DNA from 2 places in the Mesorhizobium sp. P2_B5 genome. Region 1 is predicted to be linked to the other one. Evidence: riboswitches for the same ligand, from Rfam matches in the RefSeq annotation. Region 1 holds a riboswitch; the other holds the start of a gene.
What was found. A riboswitch is a leader RNA that binds a small molecule or an ion and turns the genes downstream of it on or off. The one in region 1 is predicted to bind thiamine pyrophosphate.

Region 1 (9,721 bases):
CGCTGATGATGCGGGCGGGCCGTGACGACAGGAGATAAATGCGGTCCGACAGGTACACCGCTTCACGTACATCATGGGTGATCAGCAGTGCCGTCCAGCGATGACGCTGCCACGTGCCTTCCAGCGAGCGCTGCATGGCCGCGCGTGTCAGCGCATCCAGCGCGCCAAAGGGCTCGTCGAGCAGCAGCATGTCGCGTTGCTGCACCACTGTGCGCAAAAGCGCAGCGCGCTGACGCATGCCGCCGGAGAGCTCTGCCGGCCAGGCGTGCTCGAAGCCGGCAAGGCCGAATTCGGCGAACAGCGGCGCGACTTGCTCGCGTGCCGCCCGTCGCGGCATGCCCTGCACTTCGAGCCCCAGCGTCACATTGTCGATGACGCGCCGCCACGGCATCAGCGCGTCGCGCTGCGGCATGAAGGCGAAATGGCGGCCATGGTCATCGAGTGGCGCACCGTCGAAGCGCATGTCGCCCTCGCCTTTCAGCGCACCGGTCAGCAGCTGGAACAGTGTCGACTTGCCGGCGCCGGAGGGCCCGAGGATGGACACGAACTCGCCGGCCGCGACATGAAGCGAAATGCCCGCGAGCACCTCCAGCGCGCCGAAGCTTTTGCTGATATCGCGGAGTTCGAGCCGTGTCATTGGGAGCTCTCTCCCGAAGGCTTGCCGCCGCGGCTCTCGCTCCCCGCATTTTCCCAGGGCATGGCGAGGCGCTGGATGAGCACCGCAAGGCCGAACAAAGCAAGTGTGAGCGCCGCGCTGACGGCGACCGCGGCGAGCACCAGATCGGGGCGGAAATTGTTCTTGGCGTTGAGCATGTAGATGCCCAATCCCTTCGCCGCCCCTGCATATTCGGCGAAGATCGCGCCAACCACGGCGTAAGTAATCGAGATCCTCAAACCGGCGAAGAAATAGGGCAGCGCCGAAGGCAAACGCGCCAGCCAGAAGATGCGCCAGCGCCCTGCCCCCATGGCCGCGAGCATCTGGGCAATCTCCTTGCTCGTGGCAGCGTAGCCTTCGACCAGCGCCACCATCATCGGGAAGAAAGTGACCAGTGCAACGAGCAGGATTTTCGGCATCAGCCCGAAGCCGAACCACAGCACGATGAGCGGCGCGATGGCGACCAGCGGCAAGGTCTGGCTGACGATCAGCAGCGTGAAGAGCGCGCGGCGCAGCGGGGCCAGAAAATCGACCAGCGCCGAAAGCACGAAGGCGGCAATCAACGAGCAGGCGAAGCCGGCAAGCGTGGCGCGGATGGTGGGAAGCGTATTGTCGGCAAGGGCAGCGCGGTTCTCCCAGGCCTGCAGCAACACGCGCGACGGCGCCGGCAGCATGCCGTGCGTGACGCCGCCATAGCGAGCGTAGAGCTCCCAGGCCGCGAGGAGCAGGGTGAAGGAGATGGCGGCGGGGCCGATTTTGGTGACGGCGGAGGGGACAGCCGATCTCCCCCCTTGTGGGGGAGATGTCCGGCAGGACAGAGGGGGGCGCGAAGGATCACCAACTTGCGAAACCTGTTCGGAAGCAACGGGTGAAGGCCGCGGACGCAACCAACTGAAAAGCCGGCGGGACAGCGCCCCCCTCTGCCTTGCCAGGCATCTCCCCCACAAGGGGGGAGATTGGACGTCATCACCGCCTTCGCCAATCGCCGAAGCTTCCCCTCCCTTCTGCCGGGAGAGGTCGAATGCGGGGGCATCTCCCCCACGCGATGGGTTGAACGAAACAGCCACGGCAATATCCTCGATGAACGACGCTTGAGCCGCGGCTCAGACGGCGGTCGGGCTGTTCGCAGAAATCGTGATGTCGAGGGTGACGTGGCCGGCGCCCGGGCCGAAGCGGCAGAAGGCTTCACCCAGGGTCGCAAACACCGCGCCGGCATCGCCACGCAGTTTGGTGCAGAAGTTCTTCGAGCGTTCAAAGACGCCGGACTGCTTCAGGAAATCGATGCAGCCATAGATCTCGTCCATATGGTCGCCCGTACCCATCACATAGAGCGATAACTGCGCCGCCACCGGCTGGTCGGTCGATGGCGTGGCCTGGACGGCGCGGATCGCGGCGACCTTGCGCTCGTCCAGCGCAATGGCGGGTCCGCCGGTCTCGTCGGAGCGGCAGATCGGATCGTCGGGCTCGCCCGGGCAACCGCGCGAAACCGCGGCCGAAAGCACGCAGTGCTTGCCGCTTTTGGCCGCCGCCACGAACAGGTCGCGCATGGCTGGAAACAACACCTCGGGCGGCCCGACCAGAAGCGTCGAGATGTCGTCGGTCTCGATCCTCAGCCGGTCGCGCCAGGGATCGAGCGCGCCGAGCGCGCCAAGGATGACGCCGACGAAATCGTCGGTCATGGGATAAAGGGAAATCTGTGCACCGGAAAACATCGCCCGCCTCGCTCCGCTGGTATTATCCAGATCAGCTTTAGGGTCCGAAGGCTTGCCGCCCTCATCTCAGCCCCGACCGTACGGAGCACCCCTGTGGATGGGCGGGTTAAAGCACTGTTCGAGGCATTGGGGAAGAGTATTTTTCGACTGGCATCGCGAAGTATGTTGGGCCAGGTTTGTTGGCTTCAGGAAAATCCGCATCATTTCGAAAGTTGAATTCGTTCAAATTGTACGCGTCATCCTTGACGAAATATCGTACATAAAGTACGATATTTCCTTTCAACAAGGGGAATTCCGTGAGCACAGCGAACCATGGCGCCTTCGCCGACCTCTCCCGCCCGCTGTTGTCACTGCCGCTGCTGCCGCCCTTGTCGCTCGACCAGCGCGAACGCGTTGCCGGAGCATGGCGAATGGCCAGCCAGGACATCGCCGACGATATTCGTTTCATCCGCCAATATTTGAAAGTGATTGCCGAGAAGGACGAGAGGCTGTCGACCGGCACGCTCGTTCACAGCCGCGCCTATGTCGAAGCCTGCGCCGGCTGGCTGCCCCAGACGGTGGCGCGCTATCTGCGCCACCTACGCCAGATCACCGAATGCGAACTGGTCATGACAGCTGCCGGTATCCGCTTTGCCCTCTCGAGTTATGCCTGGGAGGCATAGAGCATCACGCGATCTTCATGCACAATGAATTGCGCTCCCCGTGGAGGCGCAATTCGTCGGGTTAAGAGACCCTGGCGGGCCGAACGGCGACGTCCAGAACGGGGCCGCCCAGGCGAATTCTGCCCTTGCCTATTTCGACTTGGCCTTGCCGGACTTTGCGGCCGCCGGCTTTGCAGCCTTGGGCTTGGCGTCGGCCTTGACGGGCTTCGCAGCAGCCTTCTTCGCCGTCTTCTTCGGTTTGGCGGCCGCACCATCTATTTCGGCCGTGGCCTGTTCCCAGTGCTCCTGATGCGCGCCTTCCGGGCGGCCGGCCTGTTCCCAAATCTCATGTGCGCGCTGGCGAATGCGGTCCTGTCTGTCGTCCGTCACTTAAGCCTCCGTGGTTGGGTCCGATGGTTAGGTCCAGATTCCACGAAAACATTAGCCGAAATTTGAGCCGGCGTCTTGAGTGACGAGCTGCTTTCAATGCGGATCGGAAACGACCGCAACGCCGAGCAGCGCCGCTTTCTTGGTGATCAGCCCGGCGAGGTCGGCATCCGACCGATCCGTGCCGGTGCGCTCCCGCAAGAGCGCAATCGCTTCCTTCATCGACAACAGCGCGGTGCTGCGCTCAGCCAACAGCTTGTCGCAACACGCCGCCACGTTGGTCTCGACATGCGGCAACATGGGCAATGCTCCTTTCATCATTCGGCCCTGCCGCCCCTTATTGGGATGAACGACAGGGCCGTATTGGTGGTTCGGTCAGTTGTGGCCAGCGTTATTCGACCACCTCAACGATCCTGCGCGTGCTGGGATCGACCAACACTGTATGGTTGTCGACAACAGCGTATCTGTACTGAACGTCAGGAACCTCCTGCAGCTCGACAGTGTCGGGCAAGGCGGAGCCGACATTCAATTCGACCCCAAGCAGGCTGACCGAGGCGAGCGGATGTTTTTTTACGTATTGGTGCACGACCGTGCGCTGTTCGGGGGTGATGATCACCTGCTGCTGCGCCGGCTGCGTGACAATGACCTCGTCGGCCGCGGCAACACCGAGACCTGCGATCATGGCGAGCCCGGCGACTGCTGGAATAAGGACGGATTTCATCTTCGTCTCCTGTCGTTGTTGGCGAGCTCCGCCGAGCTCCCGCACGAGGCGAAAACATCACGGATCAAATTGGCGGGCTCCTGGAGGCAAACGCCTCCGGTACGGTCTTGTTCCGTAAGTGGAGACTAATTGATCGGCCCGACCAGCCATTATTGCCGGAACCGCACCGGCATGATTCGCATTGAAGGACGATCCCTCAGGAGGCTTTCAAAATGGACGATATGCGGCTGCAAAATCCCGTGGCAATTGCCGTCGGCGCCGGCTTCCGACGCGACATCACCACGCTGGCCGAGATGCAGAATTTTCTTCGGGAATGGCCGCACGCCAGGCGCGGCAAGATTTACGAAACGGCGCTGAGGGCCTGCGAAATGGCCAGGGCTGGACACGTGACCAAGGACCAGGCGCGGCGGGCTTTCGCAGCCTTTACCGAGGCGGTCGGCATTGCCTGGACCGGCATTGATCCGGTGACCGCGCTGCGCCTAGCCAAGGCTGGACCTGGCCGGCCCCGGTCCACACTGTAGAGACCCTCAAGCGAGATCATTGCTTTGGTGGCTGCACAGGCACCTCGCCGGGCTTGATCACCGGTGTTTTGCCCTGGTCCGGCGGCGGCTGCGTCATGCCCTGGTCACCGCTGGGCGGCGGCTGCAGCACGCCGCCGCAAGAACCAAGATCGGCGGTCGAATTGCCATTGCCCTCATCGGAGGAAGGCGGCTGCTGGCCGCCATCCTGGGGCTGCGCCTGGCAAGGCACGGGAGGAGCACCCTCGCCGCTGTCTTGCGCGGCGGCAGGGCCGGCAAGTGCCAGCAGCGCGCACGGCAAGAAAACAAAGATTTTCATTGTCCGGTCTCCGTCTGGAATCGTCTTCTTTTGGCAAATGCAGCCCAGCGGCAATTGGTTCCCCAAGTGATCCCCCACGTGGTTGCTAAGCGGTTCACAAACAAGCTGGGACCGGTTTCGGGAACCTGCTTGCCGGCGCCGAGTTCCACCTATTCGATGCAAGCACTGACCAGGGAGAAAATTATGGACCCGCGTAGAAAACCAAGCGACGAAGTGGAAGCCCCGACGCCGCGCCAGCAGGACTGGGATGCGTTGCGTGGCGCAAGGATCCTGCCCGACGGAGCAGATGAAGAAAGCCTGCCGGACACGACCGGTGTCGAGAAGGAAGGCGACCTGCCCGAGGAAGATGACGACAACCCCTATCAGGATAGTGACCATGCCTTGCCCGACGATGCCGAGGAAGCCGCCATTGGTCGCGACCCGGCGCGGCGCGGTGGTCCTTTCGACGAGGTGTAGGCTCGAAGCAGTCTGCGCCGGACTTTCGTGGCGTTTTACCGGAACTCTTCGTTTGTTCGCTGGTTAGGAAATTGTCCAACCCAGAGGAGACCGGTCATGGATCACACCAGTCACGCACGACTTGCCAGCACGGAACTGACGCCCGACATACTCGAAGGCGCGACCATCTACGGCCCTGACGACGAGAAGATCGGTTCTGTCGATCATCTGCATGGCAGTCAGGTCGTCATCGACGTCGGTGGCTTTCTTGGTATCGGCGCCAAGCCGGTGGCGGTCACCACCAGCCAGCTTGATTTCATGCGCGACGAGGATGGCGACGTCCACGCCGTCACCAGCTGGACCAAGGACCAGCTCAAGGCGATGCCGGAGCATCGCGACTGATATTTTCGAAGGGTCCGGCTGCGGCCGGGCCCTTCGTTCGGCACGCCAGGTGCGCCCTGGCGGTTTGGCTTCAGCGGCGCTCTGGTGATCAGGGAGAGACCGATGATCAGAAAACTCAAATCAGGGAAATACCGCCTCTATTCGCGCAAGGTCGATGAAAAGACTGGACGACGACGCAACCTCGGCACCTTCGACAGCCGCGAGGCGGCCGAAAAACACGAACGCGAAGTCCAGTATTTCAAGCGCCATTGAGATCGCTCCCCGACCTCTTCAGCGCGCAGGCAATCGCCCGACGCTGAGCGTGTGCTGCGTGCACGCTCCGGCACCGACGGCGGCCGGCGCCGGGCAACCCGTCGGCGCTTGAGGCCGACGGGCGCGCGAGCGGCCTTCAGTTCGACGCGGAATCGCCCAGCGCTTCGGTGAGGAAGGACGCAGCGATCAGGTCGTCGGCGTCGAGGCGTAGGGAGCCTTCGCTACCCCCCATAATGGCTGCGACCTTCTGGAAGGTCTGCATCTCGTATTCGGTAATCCTGGCATTTTGCATCCGGGCCTTCAGATCGGCAACGCGTCGGCCCAGTGAGGCGGACGTTCCGATTTCTCTTTTCGACATGGCGTCGTGCTCCTCCCCCAACCCATGCTTGGTTTTGCCTCTGCTCGCTTAGCTGTACCCAGAGATGCCTATTTATAAGGCAGCACGAATACAGTCGCGGCAACGCGCGGTACCAGGGAAGGTTCCAGCATAAAATGGTCACGAAATAATACGGGAGGGCCGGGAGTCTAGAACCGGTGACTGGCGCCGCAACCAGGGGCTGCGGCCGTCAAGCCACGCCATCCCCGCGTCGCCGTTAGCGACGCAGGTCGGACTGCAATCGCGTTGCGCGATCGGTCAGCGAGAGGGCGACGGCACGCCAGAGACCGAGCGCGCAGTTTCTGGCGAGAACACCACGACAGCGAAGACCAGAACGGCAGCGGCGACGATGAGCGAGCCGCCGGCAACGACAGGCTCAATCGCGGGGTTTCCCTGCAACATCACGTAGAGCGCCGGCAGCATGATCACCACGCCAACCGTATAGAGCCAGTAGTGAATCATGGCGATGCGGCGCGCCGCCTTTTGCGGATTGAGCGCGTAGTAACCGCCGAAGATGGCGCTCGTCACCCAGCCCAGCAGGTTGATATGCGCATGCGCCGGGAAGGCGCTGTGATCGCCTGAGATGGCCATCTGCAGGCCGGCCGCAATTCCCAATATGAGGAACACGATGGCGGTTTTGAAAAAGAGTTCTGAAACCTTAGGCATGTCGTTCTCCCCCGATGCCGTTTACCCCAGCATTGCGAAGGCTACACTTAGGAGTGAAGATTTTCCATACCGTACTTGGGGTTAGTAACGCCTTTCCCCTAGGACCGGCAGTTCCCTCGGCCCGTCAAAAAGCCGCCGGGGCGAACCCCGGCGGCATGGTCGTTCTATTGGGCCGTTTCAGCCGCGATCGGCTTACGGCGTTGCCGGAGCCAGCTTGGCGGCCATCTGGTCGATCTTGTCGGCAAGCACGCCGTTGGCCCAGTCGGTGACCTCGGGGTCGACCGGCTTGTTGGCCATATCGGCGAGTGCGTCATCGAGCGATGGGATGTTGCCGGTAGCCGTATCGGCAGCCGTCTGCGCCGCGGCAGCCGCCGCTTCAGCATCCGTGACCGCGGCCTCCAGATCCGCCATCGTTGCGTCCTGGGCCGCCTGCTCCTCGGGCGTTGGAGGCGTAATGGCATTCGCGGCGTCGAATAGTGCCTGCTGGTCAACCACCGCGGCCTGAGCCTCCGTCACCGCCGCATTGGCCTCGTCAACCGCGGCTTGGGCGTTCTTGGCAACTGCCGACGCCGTCACATAAGCCTGAACGCCGGCGAACTTCTTGCTCTTGGAGTTCATATAGGCGTTGATGTTGCGTTGCAGCGAGTTCAGCCGGCCAAGCTTGGCGTGGATGTTCTTTTCCTTGGGCGTCGCGGCGACTTCGACGTCATCGACAGCCTGGTCGTCAGTCGAGGCCTTCTTGCCGGCATGAGCCGATGCCGATTTGCCATGCGAAGCGCTGTTGCCGGATTTGCCGCTGCCGCTATTGCCGTTGCCGCTGCCATTGCCGTTGCCGCCGCCGTTGCCACCACCATGGCCGTGGCCTCCACCGTTACCGTTGCCACCAGCACCAGCCAGGGCCGGAGAGGCCAGAAGCGCAAACGCGGCAAGCGCCGCCAAAAGAGTTTTTCGGGATGTCATAATACCTCCTCGGGGGATAGCCCACCTCCGCCGACTCGCTATAGCAGCGCCATATGAGAATTTGCTAATTCGATGGAGTAAACTTTAGATAAATGTGGTTGCGATACGCGACAATCGGCCTGCAAAAGGCTGGAGACTGGTTCGTAACTAATTGAAATATAAGATAAATATGAAAATCGGAGAGCAGATCGGCCCTTTGCGCGACTGACGCCCTATACTGATCAGACCTTAGGCCCTATTGGCTGTGATACTTAGGTCGAAGCCACCGGAACCGCGACCGTCGTGGCGTAACTTATCGAGCAGGCGTCGAATGCTAGATACGACATCACCGGGCAGCCACCAACGTGGTGATCGAGCTTCCGGTAGAGCCGCTGAGGCGGATCGATTGAGCGCCAGAACGCAGGCTTTCGGAACACCGCCGATGGTCGATTGGGCCGCCCGGGAAGGACGGCCCTTTCAAGCGCTTGCGGCATCTGGGCCTATGGCATCAGCAGGATATCGGCGCCCGGCTGTTCGTCGAACAGCACGGCGCAGCCGCGCCTCAGCGCCACCGCAGACAGGGCATTGGCCACCGCCTCGTCCGGCGACACGAAATCGCCAGTCAGCACTCGCAATTCTTCAACCGCCTTGGCCATCGACACGCAGTGCCCGGCAACGCGATCGCTCGTGCAGGCGTCAACGACGCTGACGAGGTCGATCATCTCGAACTGGCCCATACCAGCCTCCACGAAACAGTGTCCCAACGAGACCATGAACGCCGTGGCGAGAGACAATGTTCCCTGCGCCCGGCGGGAAGGCAGATCAATCACGGCCGGTTCTCCAGCGAATTCACTGGAGGCAAGCGCCTCGCTTGACAGCGGACCCTGTTTGTTCTCTATTTGTTCGTCAAAACCACCCTAGCAACAGACGCGGCTAATGCTGCAACGCCCAAAGGAACGGCCGGGATGGAACCCACCATCCTGCATGCGGATCTCGATGCCTTCTATGCCTCGGTCGAGCAGCTGCTCGACCCGTCGCTCAGGGGCAAGCCGATTGCCGTCGGCGGCGGTGTGGTGCTGGCCGCATCCTACGAGGCCAGGGTTTTTGGCGTCCGCGGCGGGATGCCGGGGCGGCGCGCGCGGGAGCTTTGCCCGCAGTTGATCTTTGTCGGCGGAAATTTCGGCGAGTACCAGAGGCTGGGCGACGCCGCGATCAAAGTGCTCGACGATTTCACGCCGCTGGTCGAGCGCATCTCGATCGACGAGGCCTTTGCCGATGTCGCCGGCTGCACGCATCTGTTCGGGTCGCCGGCCAAGATCGCCGCCACGGTGCGGCGGCGTGTACGGGCCGAGCTTGGCCTGCCGATCTCGATCGGCGTGGCGCGCACAAAGCACCTGGCCAAGATCGCCTCGCAAGTGGCGAAACCCGACGGGCTGGTGGTGGTCGATCCGGCAACGGAGCTCGCCTTCCTGCACGACCTGCCGGTCGGGTTGATGTGGGGCGTCGGCCCGGCGACCAAAGCGCGGCTGGCCGAGATCGGCATCGAGACCATCGGCCAGTTGGCCAAGACCCACAGCGGCGCGTTGCGCCGGCTGCTCGGCCCCGCCGCCGGCGAGAAGCTGGCATCGCTGGCGTGGAACCGAGATCCGCGAAAACTCGAGACGCACCGGCGGGCGCATTCGGCCGGCGCGCAATCGG
Region 2 (9,721 bases), on a different contig from region 1:
TTTTCCGATCAGCACATAAGACCAGCACATCAGATTTCCTCGCCTCTCATTCGCAGATTGTGAATTCTTTAACAGACCTGCTGAGCGGCAGGGTGTCTGTTGGGGTTCACCAGATCATAGCGGATGAGGATTTGCCATGTCGCGACTCTGCGTGTTTCTTGCAGCTTTGATCCTTGTGACCCTGACGACTTTCGAGGCCAGCGCCGATCGAAGGGTTGCTCTTGTGATCGGCAATTCCGAATACCGTGAACTTCCGGCGCTCAAGAACCCGGACAAGGACGCCGGAGACATTGCAGGCACGTTCCGGACGGCCGGCTTCGACGTTTTCGTCGCCAAGGATTTGACCAGGCTTCAGTTGGAGGAGCGTTTCCGCACCTATCTGGCGGCGGCGGACGGTGCCGATCTCGCGGTGGTCTATTATTCGGGCCACGGCTTCCAGATCGGCGGCGAGAACTTTCTCATCCCGGTCGACGCCACACTTAAGGATGCGGCCGACGTGGAAGTTCAGGCAATCAAGCTCGATGACATGCTGCAGCAAATGCGCTCGAAATCGAAAATCCAGGTAATCATCCTCGACGCCTGCCGCAACAATCCTTTTCCGCGTAAGAACTATTGGCTTCGCGACCAGCTGATCGTCGCCAGCGGCAGCGGATTGGCGCAGGTGAAGGGTTCTGAGAACGCGCTGATCGCCTTTGCCACCGAGCCGGGAGCCGTTGCCTATGACGGGAGCGGCAATCTCAGCCCATTTTCCTCCGCCTTCTCCCGTCGTGCGTTGGCGCCGAACCAGGAGATCAGGGCTGTCATGGCCGCCGTGCGCCGCGATGTGGTCAAGGCAACCGGTGGCAAGCAGGTTCCATGGGAAAATTCCTCGCTTCTCGACGATGTCTTTCTGATGCCCCGCGCCAACCGCCCGGCGCTGCCGCCGGTACTGGAGAAAATCGTGCCGTCCGGCGTCGGGCCAGTAGCGCTCGATCTGCCGGCGCCAGTTGACGTCGACGGTGGCGCGGTCAGCGTCAGCATCGACAGCCTGCCGACACTCGGACGGCTGACACTTGATGGCAAGCCCTTGGCCATGGGCGAAAGGATCGAGGGTACCGACCTCCCGCGTCTGCGCATGGACGCCCCCGCATTGGCGGGTGGGCAGGAACAGGTGGAAACGCTGGCCTACACCACGCACAACGAGTGGGGTGGCGAATCCCAGGGCGTTCTGCTGTTGCGGATCAGAAACGGCGCGGGCGCTGAAGGCAAGCAACTCATGGCCTCAATCGCCGCCGAGCAAAAGCAGGCGGTGGTTGAGCGCGGCATTCGTATCGCCGGCGCCGCCGAAGCGATCGAAAACCGCGACATCGAAATCCCCGTCGGCGTCGGTCCGATTCCGCTCAAGCTGGATTTCCCGACCAAGGATCCGTCGATCAGCTTGAAGCTTGCAAGCTATCCGGCAACCGGGACACTGTCCCTGCCGGACCGCATCCTGTCGCCTCAATCGAGCCTGATGGCCGACGATGTCGACAAATTGCGCTACGAGGCGCAGATCGGCTCCGCGACGCCGGTCGAGATCGGCTTTCAGATCCGCGCCGACAATACATCGAAGACGGCGACGCTGAAACTGTCGCCAAGCGTCGATCCCTGCGATCGAGCGGCTGGCGAACCTCTCGACCTGCAAGGCATTGTCCCGGGCCGGTTGGCGAACGAGATTGGCGACGACGCGGTTGAGCTCTGCCAGGCCTCGGTGAAGGCCTATCCAGAGATTGCCCGCTTCCGTTACCAACTCGGACGGGCGTTGCTGGCCTCGGGCAAGGTCAATGAGGCCAGGCAGGCAATCCAGCAGGCCGCCGACAAGGGATACGTCCGCGCGGTTTTCGCGCTCGGCTCCATCGTCTCGTCGGGAATAGGGACGGCCGCGGATCCCGAACAGGCCAACCGCTTCTATTCAGAAGCATCCGAAAAGGGTGACCCCTACGCCATGACCGCGTGGGGACGCACCCTGTTCAATGGGCGCGGCGTCCAGCGCGATGCCGCCAAGGGGTTGGACTTGCTGCTCAAATCGGCGGCGATGGGGCATATCGATGCCATGAACGATCTCGCATCGATCTTCATGGAAGGTCGCAATGGTGTTCCAACTGATCCGGACCGCGCGCTCGCCTTCTTCAGAGCCGGAATGGAGCGGCAGCAGATGTATTCCCTGGGTGTTCTCAGCACCCCGAAGCGGGTCGCCTTGGCGATTCCGGCGTGCAAGGTCCGGCCCCCGAAAATCATCACGAAAATAAAGGTGGTTCCCATACCCGCGCCAAGACCGAAGACCCCGAAACCCGTGCCGCAAACCGGCCGGGCGGCCTGGAGCGGCAACAACGGTGATGGTTCCGAGCGCCGTGCTTCAAATCCCGGTGGTGGTGAGAACACCAGTAGCGAAGGCACTGACAGCGGTACCGATACCGGCACGAACACCGACAGCAACCTCTGAGAGTGGCAGTGACCGCAGCCCTGCTTCGCACGGGCAGGCCCCATCGAAGCCGGACTGCGCTACTTGTCCGTGACGATCTTGACCTTGTCGCCGGCCGAAACCGAGGCGCCCGGCGACATCGCGTTGAGCACCCTGAACAGATCGAGCTTGCGGTCGACGCCGACCATTTGCGCCGACAGCGAACCCATGGTCTGGCCCGCCTGAACGGTAACGACACGGATATGCAGTGGCTTCAGCGCCGCCTTCTCGGCCGCACTCAGGATGCGGAACGAGCCGCTGACCGAGCGCGCCACCGGATCCAGCGTAGTGCTGGCCGAGGGCGCCGCCGTCAAAAGCCGGTAGACTTGGCCGCCGGCGCGGATCACCGCAATGTCGAACTGCCAGCCATCGGCGCCGGCATGCGCGGTCGCCGCCTCGTTGCCGTTGATCGTCTCCTGGCGCACGCTGGTCTCGTCGAGACCGGCCACCCAGCCGCTTCTGATATAGTCGGTCAGCGCCCGATCCTTGTCGATCGACACGCCGTCGAAGCGGACCGCCATGTCGCCGGGGCCGGTCGCCGTCACCGCCGCGGCCGTATTATCGATGATGAAACCGTCCGGCACGGTGAACGACACGCCGAGGCCCGGATGCAGGAAGGTCTGGCCGCGCACATAGCCCTCTTCCGGCGTATCGCCATAGAGCAGGCCGTCAATGCCAGCCAGGAAGGAATCGCGGTCACGCGTACCGACGCCCGGCGCGCCGAACTGGCGGGCGTGGCGCTGCGCCAGATCGATGCGCTGCGGCGTGTTGGGGTGCGTGGCCAGGAAGTCGAGGCTGGCATCAGTGGCGCCGCTGATCGAGCGGAAATCGGTATAGGCCGACATCGACTGCAGGAAGCGGCCGGCGGCATAGGGATCGTAGCCGGCTTCGCCGACCGACTTGATGCCGATGGCGTCGGCCTCCAGCTCCTGGTTGCGCGAGAACTGCGCCAGCCTCAGCTTGCCGCGGATCAGGGCCGCCTTGGCGGTCGGACTGTCGCCGAGCACGTCGGAAACCACCTTGGTCGCTAGGCCTTCCTCGGCCTCGAGCTGCTGGCGCTGCAGGCCATGGTTGGCGGTGACGTGGCCCATCTCATGCGCAATGACGGCGGCGAGTTCGGCCGAATCATTGGCCAGCGCCAGGAGGCCGCGGGTGACATAGAGATAGCCGCCCGGCAGCGCGAAGGCGTTGACGTTCGGCGAATTGAGGATGGTGATGCGATAGGTCTGGGTCGGATTGGCCGACACCACGGTCAGGCTGCCGACGACTTTGGCCACCATGCGCTCGAGCTTGGGATCGGAATATTCGCCGCCATACGTCGCGAGGATGCGTGGATGCTGCGCCTTCGCCAGTTCGGCGAGCTTGCTGTTGGCGGCGACATTGTCGACCGTGATCGGCTTGTCGGAAGGCTGGAAACCGGATTCCTGCACTTCCGGAGGCGTGAACATCTGGCAACTGGCCAGCGCCACGGCAAGGCCGGCCAGCGCGAGGAAGCGCGCCAGCGGCCTGCGTCTCAAAGTGTCAGTGCCGGTCGACAGCACGGCGTCCCTTCAGCTCTCGGCGCATGACCTGGACCCAGGGGTCCGCGCCAGCGAAAATCGAATTCTCGGTGGCAATCCTGCACAAATCAAAAAACCTACAGCGTTTTACACACCCGGATGGATGCGGCGCTGTAGGGGGCAAATCACGGCTCGTGCCGGACCAATACTGGGCGGACCTAGCCACATCAGTTGGACCATGGCAAGCAAGCGCCACATCACCTGTAGCCGGTTTGGTCGTAAATTATGTCCGCTTCCGGGCAATATCGCGTGATCCGCCCGAACTTGCGCCGATATAGCGCCGAAACGCTTCAGGACCAGTGCCGTCGAAAAAATCGGCGGCAGATCCCGTTGAGGCAACCCTGCCATTGTCCAGAAAAACCATCTGCTCTCCGATGCGGCGCGCGTCTTCCGGCTGATGCGTGACGAACAACACCGTCATCGCCCGCTCGGCATGGACGCCGGCCACGAGGTCGAGCATGTCGTCGCGCAGTGCGGGCCCAAGCGAAGCGAACGGCTCGTCGAGCAACAGCACCGGCCGGTCGCGCACCAGAACGCGGGCGAGTGCCACGCGCTGCCGTTCGCCGCCGGAGAGCTCGCGCGGCAGCCGCTTTTCCTTGCCGGCAAGGCCGACACGCTCGAGCGCCTCGGCAATTGCCGCGCGATCGGTTTGCGTCAAACTAAGCGACGGTGAGCGGCCGAGGCCGACATTCTTCTCGACCGAGAGATGGGCAAACAGATTGTTTTCCTGGAACACCATCGACACCGGTCGTGCCGATGGTGCGGAAGCGCCGACATCGGCGCCGCCGATCAGAACGCGGCCGGATTGCGGCGTCTCGAAGCCGGCCACCAGGTTGAGCAGGGTCGACTTTCCCGAACCGCTCGCCCCCATGATGGCGGTGATTTTCGAGGCAGCGAATTCGACATCGAACAGGAACGGCGCCTCGCCATAGCTGAACGAGACCTTGTCCAGCCGCACGACCGCGCCTTTTTCCATGGCGGAAGTCACGATTTTTCTCCTCGTCCCAACCAATCCGCGGCGACCACCAGAGCCAGGCAGACCGCCCCGAGCAGCAAAGCCAGCCCGGCGGCGTCGGCTGTGCGGTAGCTGCCCATGCGCGCCAAGAGGAGATAAGGCAATGTCTGCACTGAATCGCTGCCGAACAGTGCGATGACGCCAAGATCGCCGAGCGACAGCGCCATGGCGAAGGCAAAGCCGGTGGCCAGCGGCCGCCGCAGCGACGGCCAGTCGACCAGCCGCAGCCGGCTCCAGCCCGAAATGCCGAGCTGTGCGCACAGCTTTTCGTGGCGCTCGCTTGCCGCATCATAGGCCGGACGCATCGCGCGGATGGCGAAGGGCATCGCCATCACCGCGTTGACGGTGACGACCATGACGGGCGCGATGGCAAAGACATCGGCGACCGTGCGCAGCAGGAGAAACCAGCCGGCGCCGATGACGATGGGCGGCACGACGAGGACAAAACCGGCGCCGGTGTCGGTGGCATGTTCGAGCAGCGAGCGGGCGCCGCCACGGCGGTGCAGGGACAGCGCCCGGCGTGCCATGATCAGCGACAGCGATAGCGACACCGAAAGCAGCGCCGCCAGCAGGCTGAGACAGGCGCTGGTCAGCGTCGCCTGGCGCACCGCGCTCTCGCCAGCCAGCCGGCTGAGATCGGCGCCAAGGCCTGATGCGACGGTTGCCGCCATCGGCCCGGCTACGAACAGCAGAGCGAGCGCGATCAATACGACATTAAGCGCCGTTTCGACCGGGCCGGCCGAGAGATAGCGGCGCCGCGCCACAGGCAGGTTCGCATCCCCGGTCACATTGGCGCCAAGCCGCGTCAGCGCCAGCACGACGGCAAAGGTCAGCGCAATTTGCAGCAATGTCAGTGTGACTGCCCGCGCGGGATCGAAGTCGAAGCGCAGCGCTTGGTAGATTGCGACCTCCAGCGTCGTCGCCGCCGGCCCGCCGCCGAGGATGAGCACGATGGTGAAGGAGGTGATGCAAAGCATGAAGACAAGGCCGGCGATGCCCGGCAGAGCCGATCGCAGCACCGGCCATTCGATCAACCGGAAGGCTGGTCTCGCCCCCATGCCGAGCTGGCTTGCCAGCCGCCATTGATCGGCAGGCACCGTGCCCAGTGCCTCAAGGAACAGCCGTGTTGCCAGCGGCAGATTGAAGAAGACATGAGCGACGAGGATGCCCGACAGGCCATAGATATCGGGCCAGCTTTGGCCACCGATCGCGGCGAAGTAGCCGGCCCGGCCATAGAGCGCCAGTATGCCCAGCGCCGCGACAATGGCCGGCAGTGCCAGCGGCACGGTGAACAGTTGCAGGATGAAACCGCGGCCAAAGAAGCGCGGATGCCGCGACAGAGCACGCGCCACAAACAGCGCCGGCACGACGGAAAGCAGCGTCGAAAGGACTGACTGCCAGAGCGTGAAGCGGACGACACGCAGGAGATAGAGATCGAAGGCGGACGCAGCACCGCGGAGGTCGTGCGCGCCTTCGAGGATGAGGCCGGCAAAGGCGCCGCCGATCAGCAGCGCTATTGCGCCGAGCGCAACGATGCCGGCGGCGATGCGGGGGTCAGAGTCGCGCCTTCCACCCTCCCCCTTGTGGGGAGGGTCGGGGCGCGGATGCCGCGAAGCGGTGTCCGCGAACCGGGGTGGGGGTGAGGCTGGGTTCAACGTCGCTACCCCCGCCCCGCTCCGCTTCGCGGATCGACCCTCCCCACAAGGGGGAGGGTGAAGACCGCCGTCATTTGCTCATCACCGCCAGCCACTCATCGACCCAAGCCTTGCGGTTGGCCGCAACCTCTTCCGGGCTGAACAGCAGCGTCTTCGCCGGCTTGACCAGTTTGTCGAAGGCCGGATTGAGCGGCTTGTCGGTTTTCCCCGCCGGGAACATCCAGTTGGTCTCCGGAATGACATTCTGGAATTTCGGCCCGGTCATGAAGGCGAGAAACTTTGCCGCCAGCGGGTTCTTCGCACCCGTGGTGGTGATGCCGGCGACCTCGATCTGCAGATACTCGCCTTCCTCGAAAGACGCCGCCTGGTAGCGCTCGGTGTTTTCGGCGACCATGTGATAGGCCGGCGACGTCGTGTAGGACAGCACCATCGGCGCCTCGCCCTTGGTGAACAGGCCATAGGCTTCGCTCCAGCCCGGCGTCACCGTCAGCACCTTTGGCTTGAGCTTGGCCCAGGCTTCCGGCGCCTTGTCGCCATAAACCGACTTCACCCACAAAAGCAGGCCAAGGCCCGGCGTCGACGTGCGCGGATCCTGGATGACGATCTTGTCTTCGGCATTGCCCTCAACCAATTCCTTGAGACTCTTCGGTGGGCTCTTCAGCTTCTCGGTGTCATAGACGACAGCGAAATAGCCATAGTCGTAGGGGACGAAAGTATCGTCACTCCAGCCGCCCGGCACGCTGTTTTCAGCCACCGCGCCATGCGGGACAAACAGGCCGGAGGCCTTGGCTTCGTCGGTCAGATTGGTGTCTAGGCCAAGCACGATATCGGCTTTGGTCGATGCCCCCTCCAGCTTGACGCGGTTGAGCAGCGCGACGCCGTCGGCGACCGAGACGAAGTCGACGCTGCAGCCGCATTCGGCCTCGAACTCCTTCTTCACAGCAGGGCCTGGACCCCAGTCGGCGGTGAAGCTCTCGTAGGTGTAGATGGTGAGTCTGTCCTGCGCGGACGCAGGGCTTGCCAGAAGTGAAACAGCAAGACCCAGGGCTGGGACAAGACGGGACAAAATCATGCGCATCGGCGCCTCCTTCATTCGTGTTGAAAGGAATTGAGGCGTCGGTCTGTCCGAAGCGTCTAATCCCTCCGCCGGTACAAACCGGATCAGGTTCAGCGGGTTGGCGAGACTGCCTCTCAGCCGGTCCGCGAAGATCGCGTCCGGCACCCCGTTAGAGCGTTTCGACACATAGGCCCGGCCAAGGTGCCACGCAAGCGGAACTTTGCCGGCGGTGGTGGGTCTCGGCCTTCCGTTTCGCCGGCGGGGCTGGTAAGGGCCACCGGATATGAGCACATTCACCATCCTGCTTGGCGGCGATCTCGTCCGCACGCCGCGGCTCGACCGCCAGGTCGAAGGCACGCGCGTCATCGCCGCGGACGCCGGCATCGGCCATGCCCGACTGCTCGGCCTGCTGCCGGAGCTATGGGTCGGCGACTTCGATTCCGTGCCGGCGGACCTTCCTGCAGATCTCGCCGCTGTGCCGCGCCAGGTATTTCCGCCCGAAAAGGACAAGACCGACGGCGAGCTGGCCATCGCCGCCGCACTGGAGCGCGGCGCCACCAGCCTGGTGCTGGCCGGCGCTTTCGGTGGCAAGCGCGCCGACCATGCGTACCTTCATCTGGCGCTCAGCCTGCGGCTGGCCGAGACCGGCACAAAAGTGCTGTTGACCAGCGGCGCGCAGGAGGGGGTGCCCTTGCTGCCGGGCAAGGCCGACTTCGATTACGCCGACGGCACGTTGTTTTCCGTGCTCGGCTTTTCCGATCTTTCGGGCCTTACCGTGTCCGGCGCCAAATGGCCGCTCGACCATGTCGAGGTTGCCTTCGGCTCGTCGCTCACCATCTCCAACGAGGTCAAGTCAGAGAAGACCGGGGGCCGGCTCGAAATCGCACTTGGCCATGGCCGCGCACTGCTGCTCGCTCATCCCTATCCCTTGCCTGAAAGCTGACATGGCCCCGCCCCTTCTCAACCTCGACGGGATAAGACTGACCTTCGGCGGCACGCCGCTGCTCGACGGCGCTGAACTCACCGCATCCGCCGGCGACAAGATTGCGCTGGTCGGCCGCAACGGCTCCGGCAAGTCGACTCTTCTCAAGATCGCCGCCGGGCTGATCGAGCCGCAGGACGGCGAGGTGTTCCGCCAGCCTTCGGCGACGGTGCGCTATCTCCCGCAAATGCCCGACATGGAGGGCTTTGCCAATGTGCGCGCCTATGTCGAGGCCGGGCTCGGGCCTGCCGACGATCCCTACCGCGCCACCTATCTGATGGAGCATCTCGGCCTCGCCGGCACGGAAAACCCCAACGACCTCTCCGGCGGCGAGGCGCGCCGCGCCGCTCTTGCCCGCGTCATGGCGCCGGAGCCAGATATTCTGCTGCTTGATGAGCCGACCAACCATCTCGATCTGTCTGTCATCGAATGGCTGGAAGAGGAGCTTGTCCGCACCTCGTCGGCGCTGATCGTCATCTCGCACGACCGTCGCTTCCTCGAACGCGTCTCGCGCGCCACCGTCTGGCTCGACCGCGGCCAGACCCGCCGCCTCGACAAGGGTTTTGGCCATTTCGAGGAATGGCGCGACCTTGTGCTGGAAGAAGAAGAGCGTGAGCAGCACAAGCTTGGCCGTCAGATCGTGCGCGAGGAGCACTGGCTGCGCTACGGCGTGACAGCACGGCGCAAGCGCAACATGCGCCGCCTCGGCGAACTCCAGACCATGCGCCAGCGTTTTCGCGGCCATCGCGGCGTCGAAGGCTCGGCCACCATGGTGGCCAGCGACGCCGCCGAATCCGGCAAGCTGGTGATTGAGGCGAAGAACATCGAGAAGAGCTTTGGCGACCTCACGGTGGTCAAGGGCTTCTCGACCCGCATCCAGCGCGGCGATCGCGTCGGCCTGGTCGGACCGAACGGCGCCGGCAAGACGACGCTGCTGAAGATGCTGATCGGCGAGATGAAGCCGGATGTGGGTT

Region 2: linked by a shared signal. The riboswitch ahead of thiB (thiamine ABC transporter substrate binding subunit) and the one ahead of AC1D1N_RS21645 (YkoF family thiamine/hydroxymethylpyrimidine-binding protein) in region 1 are both predicted to bind thiamine pyrophosphate.

What each region holds. Positions count from the first base shown of each region.
Region 1 covers NZ_JBFUDJ010000006.1:322,666-332,386, reverse strand. The annotation lists gene AC1D1N_RS21655 (ABC transporter ATP-binding protein) at 1-637, opposite strand, end outside; gene AC1D1N_RS21650 (ABC transporter permease) at 634-1,329, opposite strand; gene AC1D1N_RS21645 (YkoF family thiamine/hydroxymethylpyrimidine-binding protein) at 1,759-2,367, opposite strand; TPP riboswitch at 2,358-2,470, opposite strand; gene AC1D1N_RS21640 (hypothetical protein) at 2,664-3,029, shown strand; gene AC1D1N_RS21635 (DUF2934 domain-containing protein) at 3,159-3,398, opposite strand; gene AC1D1N_RS21630 (hypothetical protein) at 3,492-3,695, opposite strand; gene AC1D1N_RS21625 (DUF1236 domain-containing protein) at 3,787-4,116, opposite strand; gene AC1D1N_RS21620 (DUF982 domain-containing protein) at 4,329-4,637, shown strand; gene AC1D1N_RS21615 (hypothetical protein) at 4,654-4,953, opposite strand; gene AC1D1N_RS21610 (hypothetical protein) at 5,137-5,409, shown strand; gene AC1D1N_RS21605 (PRC-barrel domain containing protein) at 5,506-5,790, shown strand; gene AC1D1N_RS21600 (hypothetical protein) at 5,893-6,042, shown strand; gene AC1D1N_RS21595 (hypothetical protein) at 6,179-6,400, opposite strand; gene AC1D1N_RS21590 (heme-copper oxidase family protein) at 6,677-7,084, opposite strand; gene AC1D1N_RS21585 (hypothetical protein) at 7,277-8,044, opposite strand; gene AC1D1N_RS21580 (hypothetical protein) at 8,524-8,853, opposite strand; gene dinB (DNA polymerase IV) at 8,989-9,721, shown strand, end outside.
Region 2 covers NZ_JBFUDJ010000001.1:253,911-263,631, forward strand. The annotation lists gene AC1D1N_RS01320 (caspase family protein) at 137-2,461, shown strand; gene AC1D1N_RS01325 (M48 family metalloprotease) at 2,521-3,927, opposite strand; gene thiQ (thiamine ABC transporter ATP-binding protein) at 4,262-5,014, opposite strand; gene thiP (thiamine/thiamine pyrophosphate ABC transporter permease) at 5,023-6,600, opposite strand; gene thiB (thiamine ABC transporter substrate binding subunit) at 6,779-7,786, opposite strand; TPP riboswitch at 7,830-7,944, opposite strand; gene AC1D1N_RS01345 (thiamine diphosphokinase) at 8,049-8,708, shown strand; gene AC1D1N_RS01350 (ABC-F family ATP-binding cassette domain-containing protein) at 8,710-9,721, shown strand, end outside.